4 regions of the Klebsiella sp. SYXHC3 genome follow, and region 1 is predicted to be linked to each of the others. Evidence: predicted binding sites of a transcription regulator. Region 1 holds the regulator's gene; each other region holds the start of a gene.
What was found. Region 1 encodes PurR, which represses purine synthesis genes. Its sites were predicted from a motif close to CANGCAAACGTTTGCNTG; they were not measured.

Region 2: a site for PurR is predicted at 2,221-2,238, ahead of purM (phosphoribosylformylglycinamidine cyclo-ligase). Genes of this name have one in related genera too.
Region 3: a site for PurR is predicted at 1,774-1,791, ahead of purE (5-(carboxyamino)imidazole ribonucleotide mutase). Genes of this name have one in related genera too.
Region 4: a site for PurR is predicted at 3,068-3,085, ahead of pyrD (quinone-dependent dihydroorotate dehydrogenase). Genes of this name have one in related genera too.

Annotation. Positions count from the first base shown of each region.
Region 1 is NZ_JBXUNG010000001.1:97,215-102,698, forward strand. Features, by position in the region: gene cfa (cyclopropane fatty acyl phospholipid synthase) at 1-62, opposite strand, end outside; gene punC (purine nucleoside transporter PunC) at 361-1,545, opposite strand; gene punR (DNA-binding transcriptional activator PunR) at 1,658-2,569, shown strand; gene purR (HTH-type transcriptional repressor PurR) at 2,589-3,614, opposite strand; gene cydH (cytochrome bd-I oxidase subunit CydH) at 3,910-3,999, shown strand; gene AC2CGP_RS00470 (MFS transporter) at 4,159-5,325, shown strand; gene sodB (superoxide dismutase [Fe]) at 5,376-5,484, opposite strand, start outside.
Region 2 is NZ_JBXUNG010000011.1:93,682-99,165, forward strand. Features, by position in the region: gene AC2CGP_RS21040 (glycoside hydrolase family 28 protein) at 1-435, shown strand, start outside; gene purN (phosphoribosylglycinamide formyltransferase) at 489-1,130, opposite strand; gene purM (phosphoribosylformylglycinamidine cyclo-ligase) at 1,127-2,164, opposite strand; gene AC2CGP_RS21055 (6-phospho-beta-glucosidase) at 2,414-3,844, shown strand; gene upp (uracil phosphoribosyltransferase) at 4,041-4,667, shown strand; gene uraA (uracil permease) at 4,764-5,484, shown strand, end outside.
Region 3 is NZ_JBXUNG010000003.1:258,379-263,862, reverse strand. Features, by position in the region: gene cysS (cysteine--tRNA ligase) at 1-349, opposite strand, end outside; gene ppiB (peptidylprolyl isomerase B) at 523-1,017, shown strand; gene lpxH (UDP-2,3-diacylglucosamine diphosphatase) at 1,021-1,743, shown strand; gene purE (5-(carboxyamino)imidazole ribonucleotide mutase) at 1,863-2,372, shown strand; gene purK (5-(carboxyamino)imidazole ribonucleotide synthase) at 2,369-3,436, shown strand; gene mnmH (tRNA 2-selenouridine(34) synthase MnmH) at 3,547-4,623, shown strand; gene AC2CGP_RS10755 (porin) at 5,235-5,484, opposite strand, start outside.
Region 4 is NZ_JBXUNG010000006.1:226,290-231,773, forward strand. Features, by position in the region: gene ssuC (aliphatic sulfonate ABC transporter permease SsuC) at 1-249, opposite strand, end outside; gene ssuD (FMNH2-dependent alkanesulfonate monooxygenase) at 260-1,405, opposite strand; gene AC2CGP_RS16925 (sulfonate ABC transporter substrate-binding protein) at 1,402-2,364, opposite strand; gene ssuE (NADPH-dependent FMN reductase) at 2,357-2,932, opposite strand; gene pyrD (quinone-dependent dihydroorotate dehydrogenase) at 3,181-4,191, shown strand; gene zapC (cell division protein ZapC) at 4,361-4,903, shown strand; gene AC2CGP_RS16945 (YcbX family protein) at 4,900-5,484, opposite strand, start outside.

The DNA.
Region 1 (5,484 bases):
GCTGCAATCCGGTACCAATCATCGTTTGGTACACTTACTTCTTCTATACACGATGAACTCATAGCTTCTCCATCACGCCCAAGTGATCAGAACCTTAAAACAGCGTAGACGCTTTTTTGGCTTTGTGAGAAATCTCACGAAAAAATCGTGAGGGTGCTATCCGACGTAGAACAGAGGAAGGGAGATAACCCTTGCCGAAAGGCCTTCCATGGTGAAACGGGCTGCTTCCTGCCCCCGTTAATATCTAAAAAACTTTCTATTTATGTGATGCCGGATCCAGTATAGGCCGCTAAAAACCGCCTTTCAATAAAAATATATTAGCAGGCTAATTACTGGTCCGGGAGATGCTTTAAAAAATCATCAAGCGTGAGACGATTCGTTCACTAACTGCACGCGTCGTTGCTGCATCCAGAAACCGATGCCTGCCAGAACGATGGAAATCAGCATCACGCTGGTGGTGGTCAGAAGCGGAGTGGCGATAAGGCTTGAGACCAGCAGGCTTGCCAGGAAACAGAGGCCAAGCTGCAGCGTATTCTGCAGGGCGGCGGCGCGCCCGGTTGCCTGTGGAAAAGGTTTCAGCGCCTGGGCGACGACGATAGGGTAAATCCCGCCATTCACAATCGCCATGATGCAAAACGGAACCATTAGCGCAACCAGTGACGGATGATCCTGTATCCCGGCAAGCCAGGTCGCCGCCACGCTCAGCGCAAAAACAACCAGCAGCCAGGGCAGCATCTGATGACCCTGCCATTTTTGCAGCGCCGCGCGGCAGCCGTAACCACCGATCAGGAAGGCGATAGTTTGCGGCACGTAGCTAAGACCAATCACCGTTGGGCCATAGCCCATTTCATGGAGGATAAACGGCGAACCGGTGAGCCAGGCGAAGAAGCTGGCGGAACACGCCGCATAAATGAGTACGTTACCGCTATATTCACGTGAACGCAGCAGGGCCATAAAGGTAAGTTTCTGCTGGGTTTCGCCAGCAGGTTTGACGACCGCCTTCAGACGAAAAGCCGGCAGCATCAACAGTAAGGTGATAGCGAACAGGGTGGCGAAGATAGCCTGCCATTCCAGATGAACTAACAGCCAGCTGCCGAGTAACGGCGCCAGCGCCGGAGAGAGCCCGACCAGCGGCATGATCGTTGCGAAAATGCGGTTGGTGCGCTGGGCCGGATAGTAGTCGGTCACCATCGCCTGCCAGGTCACCGCGGCGGCGCATACGCCGATCGCCTGGACAAAACGCAGTACCAGCATCAGCGTCGCGTCGCGTACCCACAGCATCCCAAGGCAGCCAAGAGCGAAGATAGCCAGCCCGGCGAGCAGAATCGGTTTCCGGCCATAGCGGTCCGACAGCGGCCCCCAGAACAACTGGCCGAGCGCGAAGCCCGCGAGGAATAAGCTCAGGCTGGCGCTAACCGATGCGGCAGAGGTGTTGAGGTCTTGCTGAATGGCGGCAAAGGCCGGTAGATACATGTCGGTGGCCAGAAAGCCAAGCACGCTCAGGCCGCCCAGCCACACTAAAAATCCTTTCCCAGGTTGTTGCATAACGTTCTCTTTCTACTGATGCAGGTACGATGCCGCAGAGTGTAGGGAGTGTAATCCGCCTTGTGAAACGCTATTATTTGTCACATGCATTCAAAAATTTTGCAGGCAGAATATGTGGTCTGAATATTCCTTAGAAGTGGTTGATGCTGTAGCGCGTAACGGGAGTTTCAGCGCCGCGGCGCAGGAGTTGCACCGCGTACCTTCGGCGGTGAGCTATACGGTGCGACAGCTGGAGGAGTGGCTTGCGGTTCCGCTTTTTGAACGTCGCCATCGTGATGTTGAATTGACCCCCGCCGGGCACTGGTTTTTGCAGGAAGGGCGTTCTGTTATCAAAAAAATGCAGATCACCCGCCAGCAGTGCCAGCAAATTGCTAACGGCTGGCGCGGCCAGCTGTCCATTGCGGTGGACGATATCGTTAAACCGGCGCGGATGCGCCAGATGATCGTTGATTTTTATCGCCATTTTAGCGATGTCGAACTGATCGTTTTTCAGGAAGTTTTCAACGGCGTCTGGGATGCGTTAGCCGATGGGCGGGTAGAACTCGCTATCGGCGCGACGCGTTCGATACCGGTGGGAGGGCGTTACGCTTTTCGCGATATGGGGATGCTGAACTGGCACTGTGTCGTCGCCAGCAGTCATCCGCTGGCGCAGATGGAAGGGCCGCTCAGTGATGACGTGTTGCGCAACTGGCCGTCCCTGGTGCGCGAAGATACCTCGCGCTCGCTGCCGAAGCGCACAACCTGGCTGCTTGATAACCAGAAGCGGGTGGTGGTGCCGGATTGGGAATCTTCAGCCACCTGTCTATCGGCAGGATTGTGCGTCGGGATGGTGCCAGGCCATTTCGCCCGCCCGCATATCGATAGCGGGGAGTGGACGGCCTTGACGCTGGAAAACCCATTCCCGGATGCCGCCTGCTGCCTGACCTGGCAACAAAGCGATGCTTCACCCGCTTTAAGCTGGCTGCTTGACTATCTTGGCGACAGCGAAACGTTGAATCGGGAGTGGTTGCGGGCGCCGGAATAACCGGCGCCGGAGGAGGGTGTTAACGACGATAATCGACGAACGGGCCGTCGGCAACCGAGCGGCGCTCGATAAGACGTGGATGCACCTCGATGGACTGCGACTCTTCGCGTTTATTAACAATGCGATCGAGCAGCATATTGAATGCCGCTTCTCCGAGCGAGTCCTTGGGTTGATGTATTGTGGTCAGCGCCGGGCTGAAGTAGCGGGCGTTGCGCACATTATCATATCCGATCAGCGAAATATCCTGCGGCACGCGCAGGCCCATTTCGTCGGCGGCGCAGATAGCGCCCATCGCCATGATGTCGCCGCCGCAGAACACGGCGGTTGGGCGATGCTGCTGATTAAGGATCTGCTGCATGGCGCGGTAGCCGGATTCCGGTTCAAAGTCGCCCTGAACAATCCAGTTTTCCGGCACATTGATATGCGCTTCTTTCATCGCCTGCATGAAGCCGGCAAGGCGCCCGGCGCCGGTGTTGCGCTCAAGCGGGCCCGGAATAACGCCAATTTCACGATGGCCGCGTTCAATCAGGTAACGGCCGGCGATATAGCCGCCTTCAAAGGCATTATCAATAACCGAGTCGGTAAAGTCCGCTTTGGCTTCGCCCCAGTCCATCACCACCATCGGAATATGACGATACTCTTCGAGCATACTGAGCACCGACTCAGGGTACTCGGAACACATCACCAGCAGGCCGTCAACGCGCTTTTGCGCCATCATCGACAAGTAGGCGCGCTGTTTTTCCGGATCGTTCCAGGCGTTGCCCAGAATCAGGGTATAGCCTTTCTGGAAGCAGCTCTTTTCTACGGATTCGATAATTTCAGCGAAATAGGCCGCTTCGCTGCTGGTGGCCAGCAGACCGATCGATTTAGTGTGATTGACTTTCAGGCTGCGAGCCACGGCGCTTGGCGAATAGTGGAGTTCTTTAATTGCCGCCCACACCGCATTGCGCGTCTCTTCCGCCACGAAACGGGTTTTGTTAATCACATGTGATACAGTTGTAGTGGAAACGTTTGCGCGTTTCGCTACATCTTTAATAGTTGCCATTACTTCTCACTCCAGACCTTGACCTGATCGTCTGATTATCGATACGTAAACGTTTGCCTATACACACCCTGTATACAATGCTCAACATTGCAACACCTGGGAAAACGACACAGAACGACAGGAAGGGGTCAATGGCCGATACGCTTTCAAATTAGCGTGGGATTTTGTCCTATCTCGCGGCAAAGGGGAAGAGCAAAAATGTGCATCACTCTAAATCCGGGAAGATTTTTGCATATTTTTGTGCAAAAATGAGCAAGCTCACTTTCTATGTGGGGATAATCAGGGGAGAAAATTGATGGACACAAATTTAAAGTTTTCGCTGACAACGACGGTTATTGTTTTGGGTCTGATCGTCGCCGCCGCGTTGACCGCGGTACTGCACTGATTCCAGCAGGGAGGGGGCTTCCCCTCCCATCCCGCCATTATTAGCAAATCTGCAAAAATCTTTTGTCATTTCGTTTACTTCTGTTTTTCTGTGATTGATGTCATGCTTTTGGCTTCTGATGTAATGCCGTGTCCTGAATCGGCCTGATGGAGTCTCTGAATGAAAATCAACTTTCCCTTACTCGCGTTGGCGATCGGTGCCTTTGGTATCGGTACCACCGAGTTTTCCCCGATGGGATTACTGCCGGTTATCGCCAAAGGCGTCGATGTTTCTATTCCGGCCGCGGGGATGCTGATTAGCGCCTATGCCATTGGCGTGATGGTCGGCGCGCCGTTAATGACGTTGCTGCTATCGCATCGCGCTCGCCGCAATGCATTGATCTTCCTGATGGGGATCTTCACCCTCGGCAACGTGCTCTCTTCTATTGCGCCGGATTACACGACGCTACTGCTGTCGCGTATTATCACCAGCCTCAATCATGGCGCGTTCTTCGGCCTTGGCTCGGTCGTTGCCGCAAGCGTGGTGCCAAAACACAAACAGGCCAGTGCGGTCGCGACCATGTTTATGGGGCTGACCATTGCCAATATCGGCGGCGTACCGGCTGCCACCTGGCTTGGCGAAACCATCGGTTGGCGAATGTCTTTCCTCGCCACGGCGGGTCTGGGATTAATTGCGATGGTCAGCCTGTGGTTCTCCCTGCCGAAGGGTAGCGCCGGCGAACGTCCGAACGTGAAGCGCGAGCTTTCGGTGTTGATGCGTCCTCAGGTACTCTCTGCGCTGTTGACTACCGTGCTGGGCGCCGGGGCGATGTTCACGCTGTATACCTACATTTCTCCGGTACTGCATACCATCACCCACGCTTCACCGCTGTTTGTTACCGCCATGCTGGTGTTGATCGGCGTCGGTTTCTCGCTTGGCAACTATCTGGGGGGTAAATTTGCCGACCGTTCAGTCTCCGGAACGCTGAAAGGGTTCCTGTTGTTACTGATTGCCATCATGTTGGCCATTCCGTTGCTGGCGCAATCGCAACTGGGTGCTGCCGTCAGCATGGTCGTGTGGGGCGCGGCAACCTTCGCGGTGGTTCCACCGTTGCAGATGCGGGTAATGCGCGTGGCGCACGAAGCGCCGGGCCTGTCATCGTCGGTTAACATTGGCGCTTTCAACCTCGGTAATGCGTTGGGCGCGGCGGCGGGCGGCGCGGTGATATCCGGCGGTCTCGGTTATGCTTTTGTGCCGGTGATGGGGGCGATTATTGCCGGGCTGGCGTTGGCGGTGGTGCTGTTTGGCGGGCGTTCACAACCAGAAGAAGCGTTAGCGAATAACTAAGTCGCACTAAGAAAAAACCGCAGCGGGGTAACCCTGCTGCGGTTTTATTTTTATGCTGCCAGGTTGGCGGCAACAAATTTCCAGTTTACCAGCGCCCAGAAGTGTTCCAGATAATTAGGACGGGCATTGCGGTAGTCGATGTAGTAGGCGTGTTCCCAG
Region 2 (5,484 bases), on a different contig from region 1:
TTCCTTTCCGCGCGCCGCCGCGATCCGGCGATTGAACCCGGCGAAATCTCACAGATCCAGTTCCGCGGGCTGGTTGGCGAGTGCGAAGGCGCGATAAACCTGCATAGTGAAACGCCAGGTCAGATCCGGCGCATTCTGTTTGACGGCGTGCAGCTCACCCAGAAGCTGAACCTGGCAGCGGAGCAGGGGCTTTATGATATCCGCCCGCCGTGCAATCCGATGTCGCCGACCGGGATGGGGATTGATAACGCCTGGTGTCTGAATCCGCAAAGCGGCCGAGTTTGGGGGGTCGAACCTTATCCCGGCGGTTTGCCGGTACTGTATGCCAACGGCGTAGCGGGTCTGACACTGCGCGAATTTGATTATCAGCGCCCGATACCATTACCGGCAGCCTGGAACCCTAACGCGCTATGTCTGGAAAACGGCGATAATTAGCGAGGAAATAAGAGAGGAAGGTGCCCCGGCGATTGCTCCGGGGCAGGTCGAACTTATTCTTCGGCGGCATAGCCCTGCGGCGGCAGCTTGCGATTATCCAGCCACGCAGAGTTAGCTTCCATACGCAGGCGGCCATCAACAAACCAGCTCACCACCAGCGGATAGATATCGTGCTCCTGCGCCTGAACGCGGGCGGTAACGTCATCTTCGCTGTCTTCCGGAAATACCGGCACCCGAGCCTGTAAGATCACCGGCCCGCCGTCGAGCTCGTCGGTGACGAAATGCACCGAGGTGCCATGTTCCTCATCACCGTTTTCCAGCGCCTGGCGATGAGTATGCAGCCCTGGATATTTCGGCAGCAGAGAAGGATGGATATTCAGCAAACGCCCCTGATAGTGGTCAACAAACGCTGGGCTAAGGATGCGCATATAGCCTGCCAGCACCACCAAATCCGGTTGGAAGGCGTCGATTTGCTGCATCAGCTCGCGGTCGAAGGCTTCGCGGCTATCAAACGCTTTCGGCGAGAGCGCGAAGGCCGGAATACCGGCCTCGCGGGCGCGCTCAAGGCCGAATGCTTCGGCCTTATTGCTGAATACCGCACGCAGGGTGCCGTTGATTTGCTTCCGGGCGCAGGCATCAATAATCGCCTGTAAATTACTGCCGTTACCGGAAATCAGCACCACAATGTTTTTCATTCAATGACCACGCGTTGTTCGGCATCGGATGCCTTGATGTACCCGATTTTCCAGGCGTTTTCACCCTGCTCGTTCAGCAGGGCGATGGCTTTATCCGCCTCGGCTGCCGGCAGCGCGACCAGCATGCCGACGCCGCAGTTAAAGGTGCGGTACATTTCGTGGCTGCTGACATTACCGGCGGTTTGCAGCCAGTTGAAGACTTCCGGCCACTGCCAGGAGGACTCGTCGATTACCGCCTGGGTGTTGTCCGGCAGTACGCGCGGAATATTTTCCCAGAAGCCGCCGCCGGTCAGGTGGGCGATGGCGTGAACGTCGACGTTGGCAATCAGATTCAGAATCGATTTGACATAGATGCGGGTCGGCGCCAGCAGGTGGTCGGCCAGCGGTTTGCCGTTGAGGTCGGTGGTCTGCGGGTCAACGCCGCTGACTTCGATAATCTTACGCACCAGCGAGTAGCCGTTAGAGTGCGGGCCGCTGGAGGCAAGCGCGACCAGGACGTCGCCGTCAGCCACTTTGCTGCCGTCGATGATTTCTGATTTTTCTACCACGCCGACGCAGAAACCGGCCACGTCATAATCTTCACCATGGTACATACCCGGCATCTCTGCCGTTTCGCCGCCAACCAGCGCGCAGCCGGACTGTAAGCAGCCTTCGGCGATGCCGTTGATGACGCTTGCCGCGGTGTCTACGTCCAGTTTACCGGTCGCGTAGTAGTCGAGGAAAAACAGCGGCTCGGCGCCCTGAACTACGAGGTCATTGACGCACATAGCGACCAGATCGATACCGATAGTGTCGTGACGTTTAAGGTCCATCGCCAGACGCAGCTTGGTGCCGACGCCGTCGGTACCGGAGACCAGTACCGGTTCGCGGTATTTCTGCGGCAGAGCGCACAGCGCGCCGAATCCGCCCAGTCCGCCCATCACTTCCGGGCGACGGGTTTTCTTCACCACGCCCTTAATACGGTCGACGAGAGCGTTGCCTGCATCAATATCCACGCCGGCATCTTTATAGCTGAGAGAGGTTTTATCGGTCACTGCGAAGTCTCCACGCGTTTGCGGTAGCAAGAAAAATCGGCGCAATTCTAACAGGGAAAGCAAACGTTTGCGAGCCTGCTTTACACTCGATTTAAAACGGCTAACAGATGAGCAAATTTGATACTGTTCACGAAAATGAAACCGGGTACAGTCTTCTGCTTGCCTCGCCTTTAATGAATGATCATTATGCCAATGAAACCGGTTTCTGTTTGGTGAAAAGCGCATAACGATCGTCTATAGGGAGAGTATATGTCCGGATTCAAAGAAGGTTTTTTGTGGGGCGGCGCGGTAGCGGCGCATCAGCTTGAGGGCGGCTGGCAAGAAGGAGGGAAGGGGATTAGCGTCGCGGACGTGATGACCGCAGGCGCCCATGGGGTGCCGCGAACGATCACCGACGGCGTACTGCCTGGTCATAACTATCCCAACCATGAGGCAATTGATTTTTATCATCGTTATAAAGAAGACGTAGCGCTGTTTGCCGAACTGGGATTTAAGTGTTTCCGTACTTCAATTGCCTGGACGCGAATTTTTCCGCGGGGCGATGAGCTGGAGCCCAATGAGGCGGGCCTGCAATTCTATGACGATCTGTTCGACGAGTGCCTGAAATATGGCATCGAACCGGTGATCACGCTCTCCCATTTTGAAATGCCTTACCACCTGGTGACTGAATACGGCGGCTGGCGCAACCGTAAGCTGATTGATTTCTTTGTCCGCTTCGCGAAGGTGGTGTTTACCCGCTATCAGCACAAAGTGAAGTACTGGATGACCTTTAACGAGATCAACAACCAGGCCAACTTCCATGAAGATTTCGCCCCCTTTACCAACTCCGGCCTGAAGTATCAGCCCGGAGAAGACCGTGAGCCGGTGATGTTTCAGGCCGCCCATTATGAACTGGTGGCCAGCGCGCTGGCGGTAAAGGCGGCACGTGAGATTAATTCGGACCTGCAGATTGGCTGTATGATCGCGATGTGTCCAATCTATCCGCTCACCTGCGCGCCGGACGACATCATGATGGCGATGAACGCTATGCATCGTCGTTACTGGTTTACCGATGTGCACGTGCGTGGCCGCTATCCGCAGCATTTGCTCAACTACTTCGCGCGCCGCGGTTTTACGCTGGATATCACCGACGCCGATCGCCTGGCGTTAAAAGAGGGTTGCGTCGACTATATTGGTTTTAGCTACTACATGTCCTTCGCCACCAAAGCGACTGACGATAATCCGCACCTGGATTACGACGAAAGTACCAGCCTGGTCTCCAACCCGTACGTCAAGAAATCGGATTGGGGCTGGCAGATTGACCCGGTTGGTCTGCGCTACTCGCTCAACTGGTTCTGGGATCACTATCAGTTGCCGCTGTTTATCGTTGAGAATGGCTTTGGCGCCATTGACGTGCGTGAAGCTGACGGCAGCGTGGATGACCAGTATCGTATCGAGTATCTCAGTGCCCATATTGCCGAAATGAAAAAAGCGGTAGTGGAGGATGGCGTCGATCTGATGGGGTATACCCCGTGGGGCTGTATCGATCTGGTCTCCGCCGGTACCGGCGAGATGAAAAAACGCTATGGATTTATCTTTGTCGATAAAGATAACGACGGTCGCGGCACGTTGGCCCGCAGCCGTAAAAAATCCTTTGCCTGGTATCAGCAGGTTATTGCCAGTAACGGCGAAAATCTGTAATCGCCAACAAGCATAGCCTTGTCAAAGATAAAAGCCGAAGGGGAACCTCCGGCTTTTTTTGTTTGTTTTATAATGTGTAACAATCCATAAATCACTTTGTTTGATATACGTCAAGCAAGATGGGTATGGCGCAATCCGCAAAAAGCGGTATAATCCCGCGATTTTTTTTGTGGCTGCCCCTCAGAGGAGAAAGAGAATGAAGATCGTGGAAGTGAAACATCCACTCGTCAAACACAAGCTGGGCCTGATGCGTGAGCATGACATCAGTACTAAACGCTTCCGTGAACTCGCCTCAGAGGTTGGTAGCTTACTGACCTACGAAGCAACCGCCGATCTCGCTACCGAGCGTGTCACTATCGAAGGCTGGAACGGTCCGGTCGAAGTTGAGCAGATCAAAGGTAAGAAAATTACCGTAGTGCCTATCCTGCGTGCCGGTCTGGGGATGATGGAAGGCGTGCTGGAGCACGTGCCGAGCGCGCGTATCAGCGTGGTTGGTATTTACCGTGATGAAGAAACGCTGGAGCCGGTTCCTTACTTCCAGAAGCTGGTTTCTAACATTGACGAGCGTATGGCGCTGGTGGTTGACCCGATGCTGGCAACCGGCGGTTCGATGATCGCAACTATCGACCTGCTGAAAAAAGCGGGCTGTTCGAGCATTAAGGTGCTGGTGCTGGTGGCGGCGCCGGAAGGCATTGCCGCGCTGGAGAAAGCGCATCCTGACGTCGAGCTGTACACCGCCTCCGTCGACCAGGGCCTCAACGAGCACGGATACATTATTCCGGGCCTCGGCGATGCCGGCGATAAGATTTTCGGTACCAAATAAATGATGAAGTGATAAAAAGCCGACTTTGAGAGTCGGCTTTTTTTTGAATAAATCACGCCCACAACAAATAACAAACGACTCTCAGAGGATAACATTATGACGCGCCGTGCAATCGGGGTGAGTGAAAGACCGCCGCTTTTACAGACAATCCCGCTTAGTTTGCAACATCTGTTCGCCATGTTTGGCGCAACGGTTCTGGTGCCTATCCTGTTCCACATTAACCCGGCTACCGTACTGCTGTTTAACGGCATCGGTACGCTGTTGTACCTCTTTATCTGTAAAGGCAAAATTCCGGCCTATCTGGGGTCGAGCTTCGCCTTTATCTCCCCGGTGCTGCTGCTGTTGCCGCTGGGTTATGAAGTAGCGCTCGGCGGTTTCATTATGTGCGGCGTCCTGTTCTGCATCGTCTCCTTTATTGTCAAAAAAGCCGGTACTGGCTGGCTGGATGTGATGTTCCCGCCGGCGGCGATGGGCGCCATCGTGGCGGTTATCGGCCTGGAACTGGCGGGTGTAGCGGCGAACATGGCCGGGCTGCTGCCGGCTGACGGTCAATCGCCCGATAGCAAAACCATTATTATTTCGATGGTGACGCTGGCGGTGACGGTTTTTGGTTCCGTACTGTTCCGCGGCTTCCTGGCGATTATCCCGATTCTTATCGGCGTGCTGGTAGGCTATGCGCTCTCCTTCGTGATGGGTGTGGTCGATACGACGCCTATCGCCGAAGCGCACTGGTTTGCACTGCCGACCTTCTACACCCCGCGCTTTGAGTGGTTTGCCATTTTCACTATTTTGCCTGCCGCGCTGGTGGTGATCGCCG
Region 3 (5,484 bases), on a different contig from region 1:
GGTGGGTGGCGCGCGGCTCGTTGTCCGGGCGCAGAATGTTCAGAGCGTCAAAATCTTTATGCATTTCGGCGATCATGCGATCGACCAGCGCGACAAAGCTTTCGCCGTTTTCATTAGCGCGCTTAATGATTTTATCGTCGATATCGGTAATGTTGCGCACGTACTTCAGCTTGTAACCAAGAAAGCGCAGATAGCGAGCGACAACGTCGAAGGAGACGAAGGTGCGGCCATGGCCGATATGACAGAGATCGTAAACGGTAATTCCACACACGTACATGCCAACTTCCCCGGCATGAATAGGTTTAAATTCTTCTTTTTGGCGCGTCAGTGTATTAAAAATTTTTAACATCGAAGATTCCGTGTAGACGTGTGTGGATATAAGTCGCTTATTCTAACCCTAATTCAAACCGGAAGCAGCACACATTGCAAGGTGCATCGACCCCCGCGGTTATGCTATAACAGCCACCTATGTCATACCCAACCTTGGGTTCAGCACTACAATCATCGGAACAGGATGCAAAAATGGTTACTTTCCACACCAATCATGGCGATATCGTAATCAAAACGTTTGACGACAAAGCGCCGGAAACAGTTAAAAACTTCCTGGACTACTGCCGCGAAGGTTTCTACGACAACACCATTTTCCACCGTGTTATCAACGGCTTCATGATTCAGGGCGGCGGCTTTGAGCCGGGCATGAATCAGAAAGCGACCAAATCTCCGATTCAGAACGAAGCTAACAACGGTCTGAAAAATACCCGTGGTACGCTGGCGATGGCCCGTACTCAGGCCCCGCACTCCGCCACCGCGCAGTTCTTCATCAACGTAGTAGACAACGACTTCCTGAACTTCTCTGGCGAAAGCCTGCAGGGTTGGGGCTACTGCGTCTTTGCCGAAGTGGTTGAAGGCATGGACGTGGTCGACAAAATCAAAGCGGTTGCCACCGGCCGCAGCGGCATGCACCAGGATGTGCCGAAAGAGGATGTTGTCATCAAAAGCGTCACCGTCAGCGAATAATTCGTGGCGACACTTTTTATTGCAGACCTGCATCTGCAAACAGAAGAACCGGCGATCACCGCCGGTTTTCTGCGTTTTTTACAGGGGGAAGCCCGTCAGGCTGACGCCCTGTATATCCTTGGCGATCTGTTCGAGGCGTGGATCGGCGATGACGATCCGAACCCGCTGCATCAGCAAATCGCTTCGGCCATCAAAGCCGTCGTCGACGCCGGCGTACCCTGCTACTTCATCCACGGCAACCGCGATTTTCTCGTCGGCCAGCGCTTCGCCCGCCAGAGCGGCATGATCCTGCTCGCCGAAGAAGAGCGGCTGGACCTCTATGGCCGTGAAGTGTTGATTATGCATGGCGACACCTTATGTACCGATGACCCCGGTTACCTGGCGTTTCGCGCTAAAGTCCATACCCCGTGGATCCAACGTCTATTTCTCGCCCTGCCGCTGTTTATCCGCCGCCGCATCGCCGCTAAAATGCGCGCCGATAGCAAAGCCGCTAACAGCAGCAAATCGATGGAAATTATGGATGTGAATCCGCAGGCGGTCGTTGACGCGATGGAGCGGCATCAGGTGCAGTGGCTGATTCACGGACATACCCATCGCCCGGCCGTCCATGAACTGCTGGCCAACGGTCAGCCCGCATGGCGCGTGGTCCTCGGCGCGTGGCACAGCGAAGGGTCAATGGTGAAAGTCAGCGCCGATGGCGTCGAACTCATCCATTTCCCGTTTTAATTTCGCCAACGATTTCCCTGTATTTCCGCCGACGCAACCGTTTTCCTTGCCGGGATATCGTGCTATTCTCTGTGGCCTCTAAAGCAGTGTGAAGCACACCCACAGGAGTTTTCAGACGCATGTCTTCCCGCAATAATCCGGCGCGTATCGCCATCGTGATGGGGTCCAAAAGCGACTGGGCTACCATGCAGTTCGCCGCAGAAATCCTTGATACCCTGAACGTTCCGCACCATGTTGAAGTGGTTTCCGCCCACCGTACGCCCGATAAATTGTTTAGCTTCGCCGAAAGCGCCGAAAGCAACGGTTATCAGGTGATCATCGCCGGTGCGGGCGGCGCGGCGCATTTGCCGGGCATGATTGCAGCGAAAACTCTGGTGCCGGTGCTTGGCGTGCCGGTTCAGAGCGCGGCGTTAAGCGGCGTTGACAGCCTCTACTCTATCGTTCAAATGCCCCGCGGCATCCCGGTCGGCACACTGGCCATCGGCAAAGCCGGCGCCGCTAACGCCGCCCTGCTCGCCGCGCAAATTCTCGCCCAGCATGATGCCGAACTGCACCAGCGTCTGAGCGCCTGGCGTCAGGCGCAAACCGATGAGGTGCTGGATAACCCGGACCCGCGAGGTGCGGCATGAAACAGGTTTGCGTCCTCGGTAACGGACAGTTAGGCCGCATGCTGCGTCAGGCCGGTGAACCGCTGGGCATCGCCGTCTGGCCGGTTGGCCTGGAAGCCGACCCGGAAGCGGTGCCATTCCAGCAAAGCGTCATCACCGCTGAAATCGAACGCTGGCCGGAAACCGCCCTGACCCGCGAACTGGCGCGCCATCCGGCTTTCGTCAACCGCGACGTTTTTCCGATCATCGCCGACCGCCTGACCCAGAAACAGTTGTTCGACAAACTTGGCCTCGCCACCGCGCCGTGGCAGCTACTGGCGGATAAAAGCGAGTGGCCCGCCGTGTTTGCCCGTCTGGGCGAACTGGCTATCGTCAAGCGCCGCGTCGGCGGCTACGATGGCCGCGGGCAGTGGCGTCTACGCGAGAACGAAACCGCACAACTGCCGGATGATAATTACGGCGAGTGTATCGTCGAGCAGGGAATTAACTTCTCCGGCGAAGTGTCGCTGGTTGGTGCCCGCGGCCGCGACGGCAGCACGGTGTTTTATCCGCTGACCCGCAACCTGCACCAGGACGGCATTCTGCGCGCCAGCGTCGCCTTCCCGCAGGCCAATGCGCGCCAGCAGGCGCAGGCCGAAAGCATGCTGACGGCGATCATGAACGAGCTCAACTACGTGGGCGTGATGGCCATGGAGTGCTTCGTCACCGCCGAGGGACTGCTGATCAACGAACTGGCGCCGCGCGTGCACAACAGCGGCCACTGGACGCAGAACGGCGCTTCCATTAGCCAGTTTGAACTGCATCTGCGCGCCATTACCGATTTACCGCTGCCGCCGCCGGTGGTCAACAGCCCATCGGTGATGATCAACCTAATCGGCAGCGATCTGAACTACGACTGGCTAAAACTGCCGCTGGTACATCTGCACTGGTACGACAAAGAAGTTCGTCCGGGGCGTAAAGTCGGGCACCTGAATCTGACCGACAGCGATACCGATCGCCTGAGCGCCACGCTGGAGGCGCTGAAACCGCTCCTGCCAGCCGAATACGCCAGCGGCGTTTTCTGGGCGCAGTCGCAGCTTAATTAAGCCATTCGTGCCGGGGATTTGATCTATCCCCTTCCCCGGCATGCCCTTCGGCGCGTAGAATCCCCACCTCGCAGTAAGCACATCCCGGTTTTAACTCAAAAGGACGACCCATGGAAAATGGGACACACTATCGCGCCATCCTCAGCGCGGATACGCCGCTTATCGACGTCCGCGCGCCGGTGGAATTTCTGCAAAGCGCGATGCCCGCGGCGATTAACCTGCCGCTGATGAACGATGATGAACGCGCCGCCGTCGGCACCTGTTACAAGCGCCAGGGGCCGGAAGCGGCATTAGCCCTCGGACATAAACTGGTCGATGGCGACCTGCGCGCCAGCCGCCTCAAGGCGTGGCTGTCGGCCTGCGCCCGCTATCCACAAGGCTATCTGTGCTGCGCCCGCGGCGGCCAGCGCTCGCATATCGTGCAGCAGTGGCTGCGTGAAGCAGGCGTCGATTATCCGCTGATTGTCGGCGGCTACAAAGCGCTACGCCAGGCGGCAATCCAGGCTACCGAGGAGCTGGTACAGCGCCCTATCGTGCTGATTGGCGGCTGCACCGGCAATGGCAAAACCCAGCTGGTTTGCTCGCGCCCGGACGGTATCGATCTTGAAGGTCACGCCCACCACCGCGGTTCGTCATTTGGCCGTACGTTGCAGCAGCAACACCCGCAGGCGACGTTCGAAAACCATCTGGCGGTCTCCCTGCTTAAAAAGGCTGAACAACAAACACGTTGGGTGCTGGAAGATGAAGGCCATATGATTGGCGCGAACCACCTGCCGGAGTGTCTGCGTATCCGCATGGCGCAATCGCCGCTGGCGGTGGTGGAAGATCCGTTTGACGTTCGTCTGGAGCGACTGCGCGAAGAGTACTTCGATCGTATGCACCGCGACTTTATTGCCGCCTATGGCGAAGAGAAAGGCTGGCAGGAATATAGCGAGTATCTGCATCACGGGCTGTTTGCCATCCGGCGTCGGCTGGGGCTACAGCGCTTTGCTCAGTTAACCGAACTACTCGACGCGGCATTGTTGCAGCAACAGCGTACCGCCAGTACCGAAGCTCACTTCACCTGGCTGGTCCCGCTGTTAAATGAATACTACGATCCAATGTATCGCTATCAGTTGGGGAAAAAAGCCGGGAAAATTATTTTTCGCGGCAACTGGCAGGAGGTCGCCGCCTGGCTGGCGAAGTAGCTCTCCCAACCAGACGGCTTCGCGGGTAGCGGCGGGCGCCTTACCCGGGCTACCCATGGCACTGGGCCACCCATTGCACTGGATCTGTAGGCCCGCGCAAGCGCAGCGCCGCCGGGCAATATCCGCGGATAAGGAGCCGCTTTTGCGCCGGATGGCGGCTGCGCCTTATCCGGCCTACGGTCCGTGCGGCCTGCCTTTAATTTATTCACCACGCTGACTGAAACTGCCGGTGTTGGTGGCCTCAAAATCGCTGAGACGTTACCGGAAGGCCGGGGCAGCCCGCATGGATGCGGGCTGAGGGCCGTGATTTGCAAGGACGCTGCCTCGGCCCGACCCGAAGCCTGCCGGGATAAGTCGAAGGTACCACGAAGTGGCGATTTTGGCGGCCAAAGCCCGGGGGTACAGGGGGCGGTGGCGACTGGCCGCCCCCTGTGCGCTCCCTGCGCCACGGAAAACATGTTGCAGAAAAATTAACCGGGAGCGCAAGATACTCTGGAGCGAAACGAGATAAACGCTTTTCTCAAGCTAAAAGGTTGCAAACCGTTAACAGTATCTACTCCCGCTTAGCGCAGCGCAAGCCGGGGAAATTCCCGGCTTGCGGCGGCTCATCGTCAGAAGTCGTAGCGCAGACGCACCAGGTTCATATCGCCCAGATCATCGGTGCTGGAGGTAAACACGTGCTCGTAATCAACACGGAAACCGTAATCCAGCTGGAAGCTAACACCCAAACCGTTATCAATACGCTGGTAGTTGCGGCCATTCACGTACTCCAGACGGTCGCCCATAAAGTACGGCTGAATAGATTTAACAGCGTATTGATTGATCGGGAATTTATAGCCGGCAAAGTATTCAATACCCCAG
Region 4 (5,484 bases), on a different contig from region 1:
GAGCGTCAGGCCGATGGAGCCGCCAATGGCGAAGCCAAGTAAGGCGCGCCAGGAACTGATGGCCAGGTGTTGCCACAGCTCGCCGCTGGCGGAGAGCGTCCAGAAAGCTTTCAGTACCCCCTCCGGAGAGGGGAGAATACGGGTTGAGAGCCAGCCTACCGATGACGCCAATTGCCAGATCAGCACGGTGCCCACCGGTAAAAACCAGGGGGCGAGGCGTAACAGAAGTTTCTGCGAAGAAGCTGCCATAGTTCGCTCCCTAACTTTGCGCCGCTTTACGCGGGATAAATTCATTCGCTACCGCTTCGCCCTGCAGACGCAGGTTTTGCGGCTGAGGGATCGTCGGGACGTTGACATCAAGCAGTGGGAACAGCAGTTCGCCGACTCGCCAGGCTTCCTCAAGGTGCGGGTAGCCGGAGAAGATAAAACTGTCGATGCCAAGTTCAGCGTATTCATTGATACGTTCAGCGACGGTTGCCGCATCACCAACCAGCGCGGTACCCGCGCCGCCGCGCGCCAGCCCGACCCCGGCCCACAGGTTCGGGCTGATTTCCAGCTTGTCGCGACGGCCGTTGTGCAGCGCCGCCATGCGATGTTGGCCAACAGAATCGGTTTGCGCGAAGGCGGCCTGCGCGCGGGCGATGGTCTCGTCATCCAGATGGGAGATTAAGCTCTCCGCCGCTTGCCATGCCTCTTCATTGGTTTCGCGGACGATGACGTGCAAACGAATACCAAAGCGGACGCTGCGGCCGAGGCGCGCGGCTTTCTCACGCACCTGGGCGATTTTTTCCGCCACCTGAGCCGGCGGTTCACCCCAGGTCAGGTAAAGGTCGACCTGTTCGGCGGCCAGATCCTGTGCAACGTCCGAGGAGCCGCCAAAGTAGAGCGGCGGTCGCGGTTGCTGCTGCGGTGGGAAGAGCAGTTTCGCGCCGCGCACGTGCTGGTGCTTGCCGTGGAAAGTCACGGTTTCACCTTCCATCAGTTTGCGCCAGATATGGGTGAACTCGGCGGAGGCTTCATAGCGTTCGGTGTGGTCGAGGAATACCCCATCGCCAGCTAATTCATTCGGATCGCTGCCGGTGACCAGGTTGAACAATGCCCGGCCATTAGAGAGCCGGTCAAGGGTAGCCGCCTGGCGCGCGGCGATGGTGGGGGATACCACGCTTGGGCGCAGCGCGACAAGAAACTTCAGCCGCTGGGTGACGGGGATCATTGAAGCGGCAACCAGCCAGGCATCTTCGCACGAGCGCCCGGTGGGAATCAGTACGCCGGTGAAGCCGAGGCGGTCGGCGGCCTGGGCGATTTGCTGCAGATAGCTGTAGTCTACCGGGCGCGCGCCTTCGTCGGTACCCAGATAGCGGCCGTCACCGTGGGTGGGTAAGAACCAGAACATATTCAGACTCATGATTTCGCTCCTTGTGCGGGGGCAGGCTGCCAGATACGGTTTTGAATAGTGATTTTTTTCGGTACCAGCTTGTTCTCATAGAACAGATCGGCGGTTTGCTGTTGGCGAGCGGCCGTTTCAGCGCTTACCGGCGATATCGCAGTTGGCGGACGATGGTCGAGATAGCTGGCAATCACCGCTTCGGGTAGCCCCATCGTTTTAGCCAACAGGGCAATACTTTGCTGGCGATGGCTGATGGTCAGGGCATCCGCCTGGCTAAAGGTCGCCAGCACCCCTTCGATAAAGGCGCCGTTCTTTTCGGCATAAGGACGGGCGGCAAGATAGAACGAACCGGTTTGCTTCAGGTCGCTCCCATCTTTCAGTACCCGTACCCCGCCTTGCAGCAGCGCCGCAGAGTAATAGGGATCCCAGATAGCCCAGGCATCAACATTACCCTGCTGAAAAGCGGCGCGGGCATCGGCGGGGGCAAGATACACTGGCTGGATATCGCTGAATTTCAGCCCTGCCTGCTGCAGAGCGCGCAGCAGCAGATTGTGCGAGCTTGAGCCTTTCTGGAACGCCACCTTACGGCCTTTCAGTTCAGCCACGCTGTTGATTGGGCTTTTATCGGCGACCAGAATCACTTCCGCTTTCGGTTTCGCGGGTTCAGCGCCGATATAGACCAGATCGGCGCCGGCAGCCTGAGCGAAAATCGGTGGAATATCGCCGGTGCTGCCGATATCAATACTGCCGACGTTCAGCGCTTCCAGCATTTGCGGCCCGGCAGGAAATTCGACCCACGAAATCTTAGTTTGCGGATAGCGCTGCTCCAGCAGCTGATGGCTCTTCGCCAGCACCATACTGACGCTGCCTTTCTGGTAGCCGATGCGTAACGCTTCCGGCGCCTGCGGGGCCGCATGCGTAATAAAGGAAAGCGCGAGTAGCCCGCCGAGAGTCAGGGCACGCAGAGGATTAAGCATGCTCAACCCCCTGTAAGGTCTTTAGCCCCGGGATGCGGCTGTTACGGCGATTCAGCGCCTGCCAGAAGGTCTCCAGCGCCTGGTCGAGACGGTGTTGCAGATTCGGTGTGAACTGCGGTTTATGTTGATAATCGGTGACCTGGCTGTCATCGGCGAATACGCCATGGAGGATCTCCTGCGCTTTGAGAGCATTAAGCACCGGCTTCAGGGCGTAATCGACCGCCAGCATATGGGCGATGGTGCCGCCTGTCGCCAGCGGCAGGACAATTTTGCCTTCCAGAGCGCGTTCGGGGAGCAAATCCAGTAGCGTCTTCAGCGCGCCGGAAAAAGAGGCTTTATAGACGGGAGTGGCGATAATCAGGCCATCAGCGCCGGCCAGTTGTTCATTTAAGGTATGCAGAGCGGGGTTATCGAAGCGGGCGTAAAGCAGATCTTCGGGATCAAAATTCTGTAAATGCCAGTGATAGACTTCGATGTCGGCGGCGGCAAGTTTCTCTCTGGTGTACTCCAGCAATGCGCTTGAGCGAGAAGGGTAGCGGGGACTGCCCGCGAGTGTAATAACGCGCATACTCTCTCCTTATAACCAAATGTTTGCATTTATCTATAATTGATAACATTTTATGGCAGTGTGACAGAGGGCGTTTATTTCCCTAAATGATTTTTCCGGGGTTAAATTGCCAAAATGCGCATAACAGGCGGCAGAGAAGTAAACGTTTGCGTTGGACGCGTGATTTTTTGTCGCAGGTCAATTCCCTTTCGGGCGCGGATCGAACATAATACGCCCCCGGTTTGCACACCGGGAATCCAGGAGAGTTCATGTACTATCCCTTCGTTCGTAAAGCTCTTTTTCAGCTCGATCCTGAGCGCGCTCATGAAGTAACCTTCCAACAATTACGCCGCGTCACCGGCACGCCGCTGGAAATGCTGGTTCGACAAAAAGTACCGTCGAAACCCGTTACCTGCATGGGGCTCACTTTCAAGAATCCGCTGGGGCTGGCGGCCGGGCTTGATAAAAACGGCGAGTGCATTGATGCGCTCGGTGCGATGGGCTTCGGCTCAATCGAAATTGGTACCGTGACTCCGCGTCCGCAGCCGGGCAATGACAAGCCGAGGATCTTCCGTCTCGTCGATGCCGAAGGTTTGATCAACCGCATGGGCTTTAATAACCACGGCGTTGATAACCTGGTCGAGAATGTGAAAAAAGCGCATTTTGACGGCGTACTGGGGATTAATATCGGTAAAAATAAAGATACCCCGGTAGAGCAGGGTAAAGATGATTATCTGATTTGTATGGAAAAAGTCTATCCATACGCTGGATATATCGCCATTAATATCTCCTCGCCGAATACCCCAGGGTTACGTACTCTGCAATATGGTGAAGCGCTGGATGATTTACTCAGCGGTATTAAAAATAAGCAGCTCGAACTTCAACAGAAACATCAAAAATATGTTCCTGTGGCGGTGAAGATCGCCCCGGATCTTTCTGTCGAAGAATTGATCCAGGTAGCCGACAGCTTAGTCCGCCATAATATTGATGGCGTCATTGCTACCAATACCACCCTCGATCGTTCACTGGTGCAGGGGATGAAGCATTGTGATGAAACCGGTGGGTTGAGTGGTCGTCCATTACAATTAAAAAGCACCGAGATTATTCGTATGCTGGCCACGGAATTAAATGGTCGTTTGCCCATTATCGGAGTTGGCGGTATTGACTCGGTGATTGCCGCTCGTGAAAAGCTGGCTGCTGGCGCCACGCTGGTGCAGATTTATTCCGGGTTTATTTTTAAAGGGCCACCGCTGATTAAAGAAATTGTTACACACATCTAATCTTTTCCCCTTCTGAATCTTCCCCAGGGCTTTATTTCCGGCCCTGGTTGTTTTATATTCCTTCATTGTTGCTTATTTAGACATTTTAGTCTTTTCTTAATTTTAGAAATTATTCTGTAGCAGGATGCCATTGCTTTGCAGAAGGAAGTGGAAGAGGACGGGGGTAGAAATGCGGATTAAACCTGACGATAACTGGCGTTGGTATTACGACGAAGAGCATGACCGCATGATGCTCGATCTGGCCAATGGTATGTTATTTCGCTCACGTTTCGCCCGGCGCATGTTAACGCCTGACGCTTTCGCGCCGTCGGGATTTTGCGTCGATGACGCGGCGCTCTATTTTTCTTTTGAAGAAAAATGCCGCGATATTGAATTAAACAAAGAGCAGCGTGCCGAATTAGTATTAAATGCCTTAACCGCGATCCGTTTTCTGAAACCGCAGATGCCGAAGAGCTGGCATTTCACTACTCACCAGCAGAACTGGCAGCCGACCAGCGGCGACGCCGCCAGCGTGTGGATCAGCGATACCGGCGAGCAGGTCAATTTGCTGGTGGTCGAACCGGGTGAAAACGCCACGCTTTGCCTGCTGGCGCAGCCTGGACTAACTCTGGCAGGGCGGGTGATGCAGTTAGGCGATGTGATTAAAATTATGAACGACAGACTGCAGCCGGCACAGAGCGCGGCCAGCTACAGCCTGGGGCAGGCGGTTTAAGGTGCCAGGCGCAGCGCGGTTTTCGGTACGCAGCTGCAGCATAAAATGGTGCCATCCGCGGCGACCGCATTTTTCTTTAACGGACTCACTTCACCCTCTTCCAGGCGGATACGACAACTGCCGCAGATCCCGGCGCGGCAGGAATAAGGGATACGAATGCCCTGTTGTTCCAGTTGCTCCAGCAGTACCTGCTGGTTATTGCCGGTAAACTGTTGCCCCTGCCACTCAATCTCAACCGTCGCTTTTGGCTGCGCATCGGCCGCCAGCGTATCGTCGCTATCGCCAGCGCCATAGACTTTCGCCGGGCCGCGCGTCAGCACTTCCACCTCATCACCCACGCGGATAACGCCGCTGTTGCGGGCGATCAGGTTCTGGCCAAAATCGACATCGCCATTATCCTGCGCGGTACGAAAACGCTTTAACGTCTCCAGCGGCTCGCCGGACGGATGCTTTTGCCCACGCTCCGGGCTGACGGTGGTGAAAATGCAGCGGCTGCAGGGTTTGGCGACGTCAAATACCACTTCGCCGATGCGAATAACTTTCCAGCTATCTTCATCCCACGCCGCGGCGCCGGTGACCAC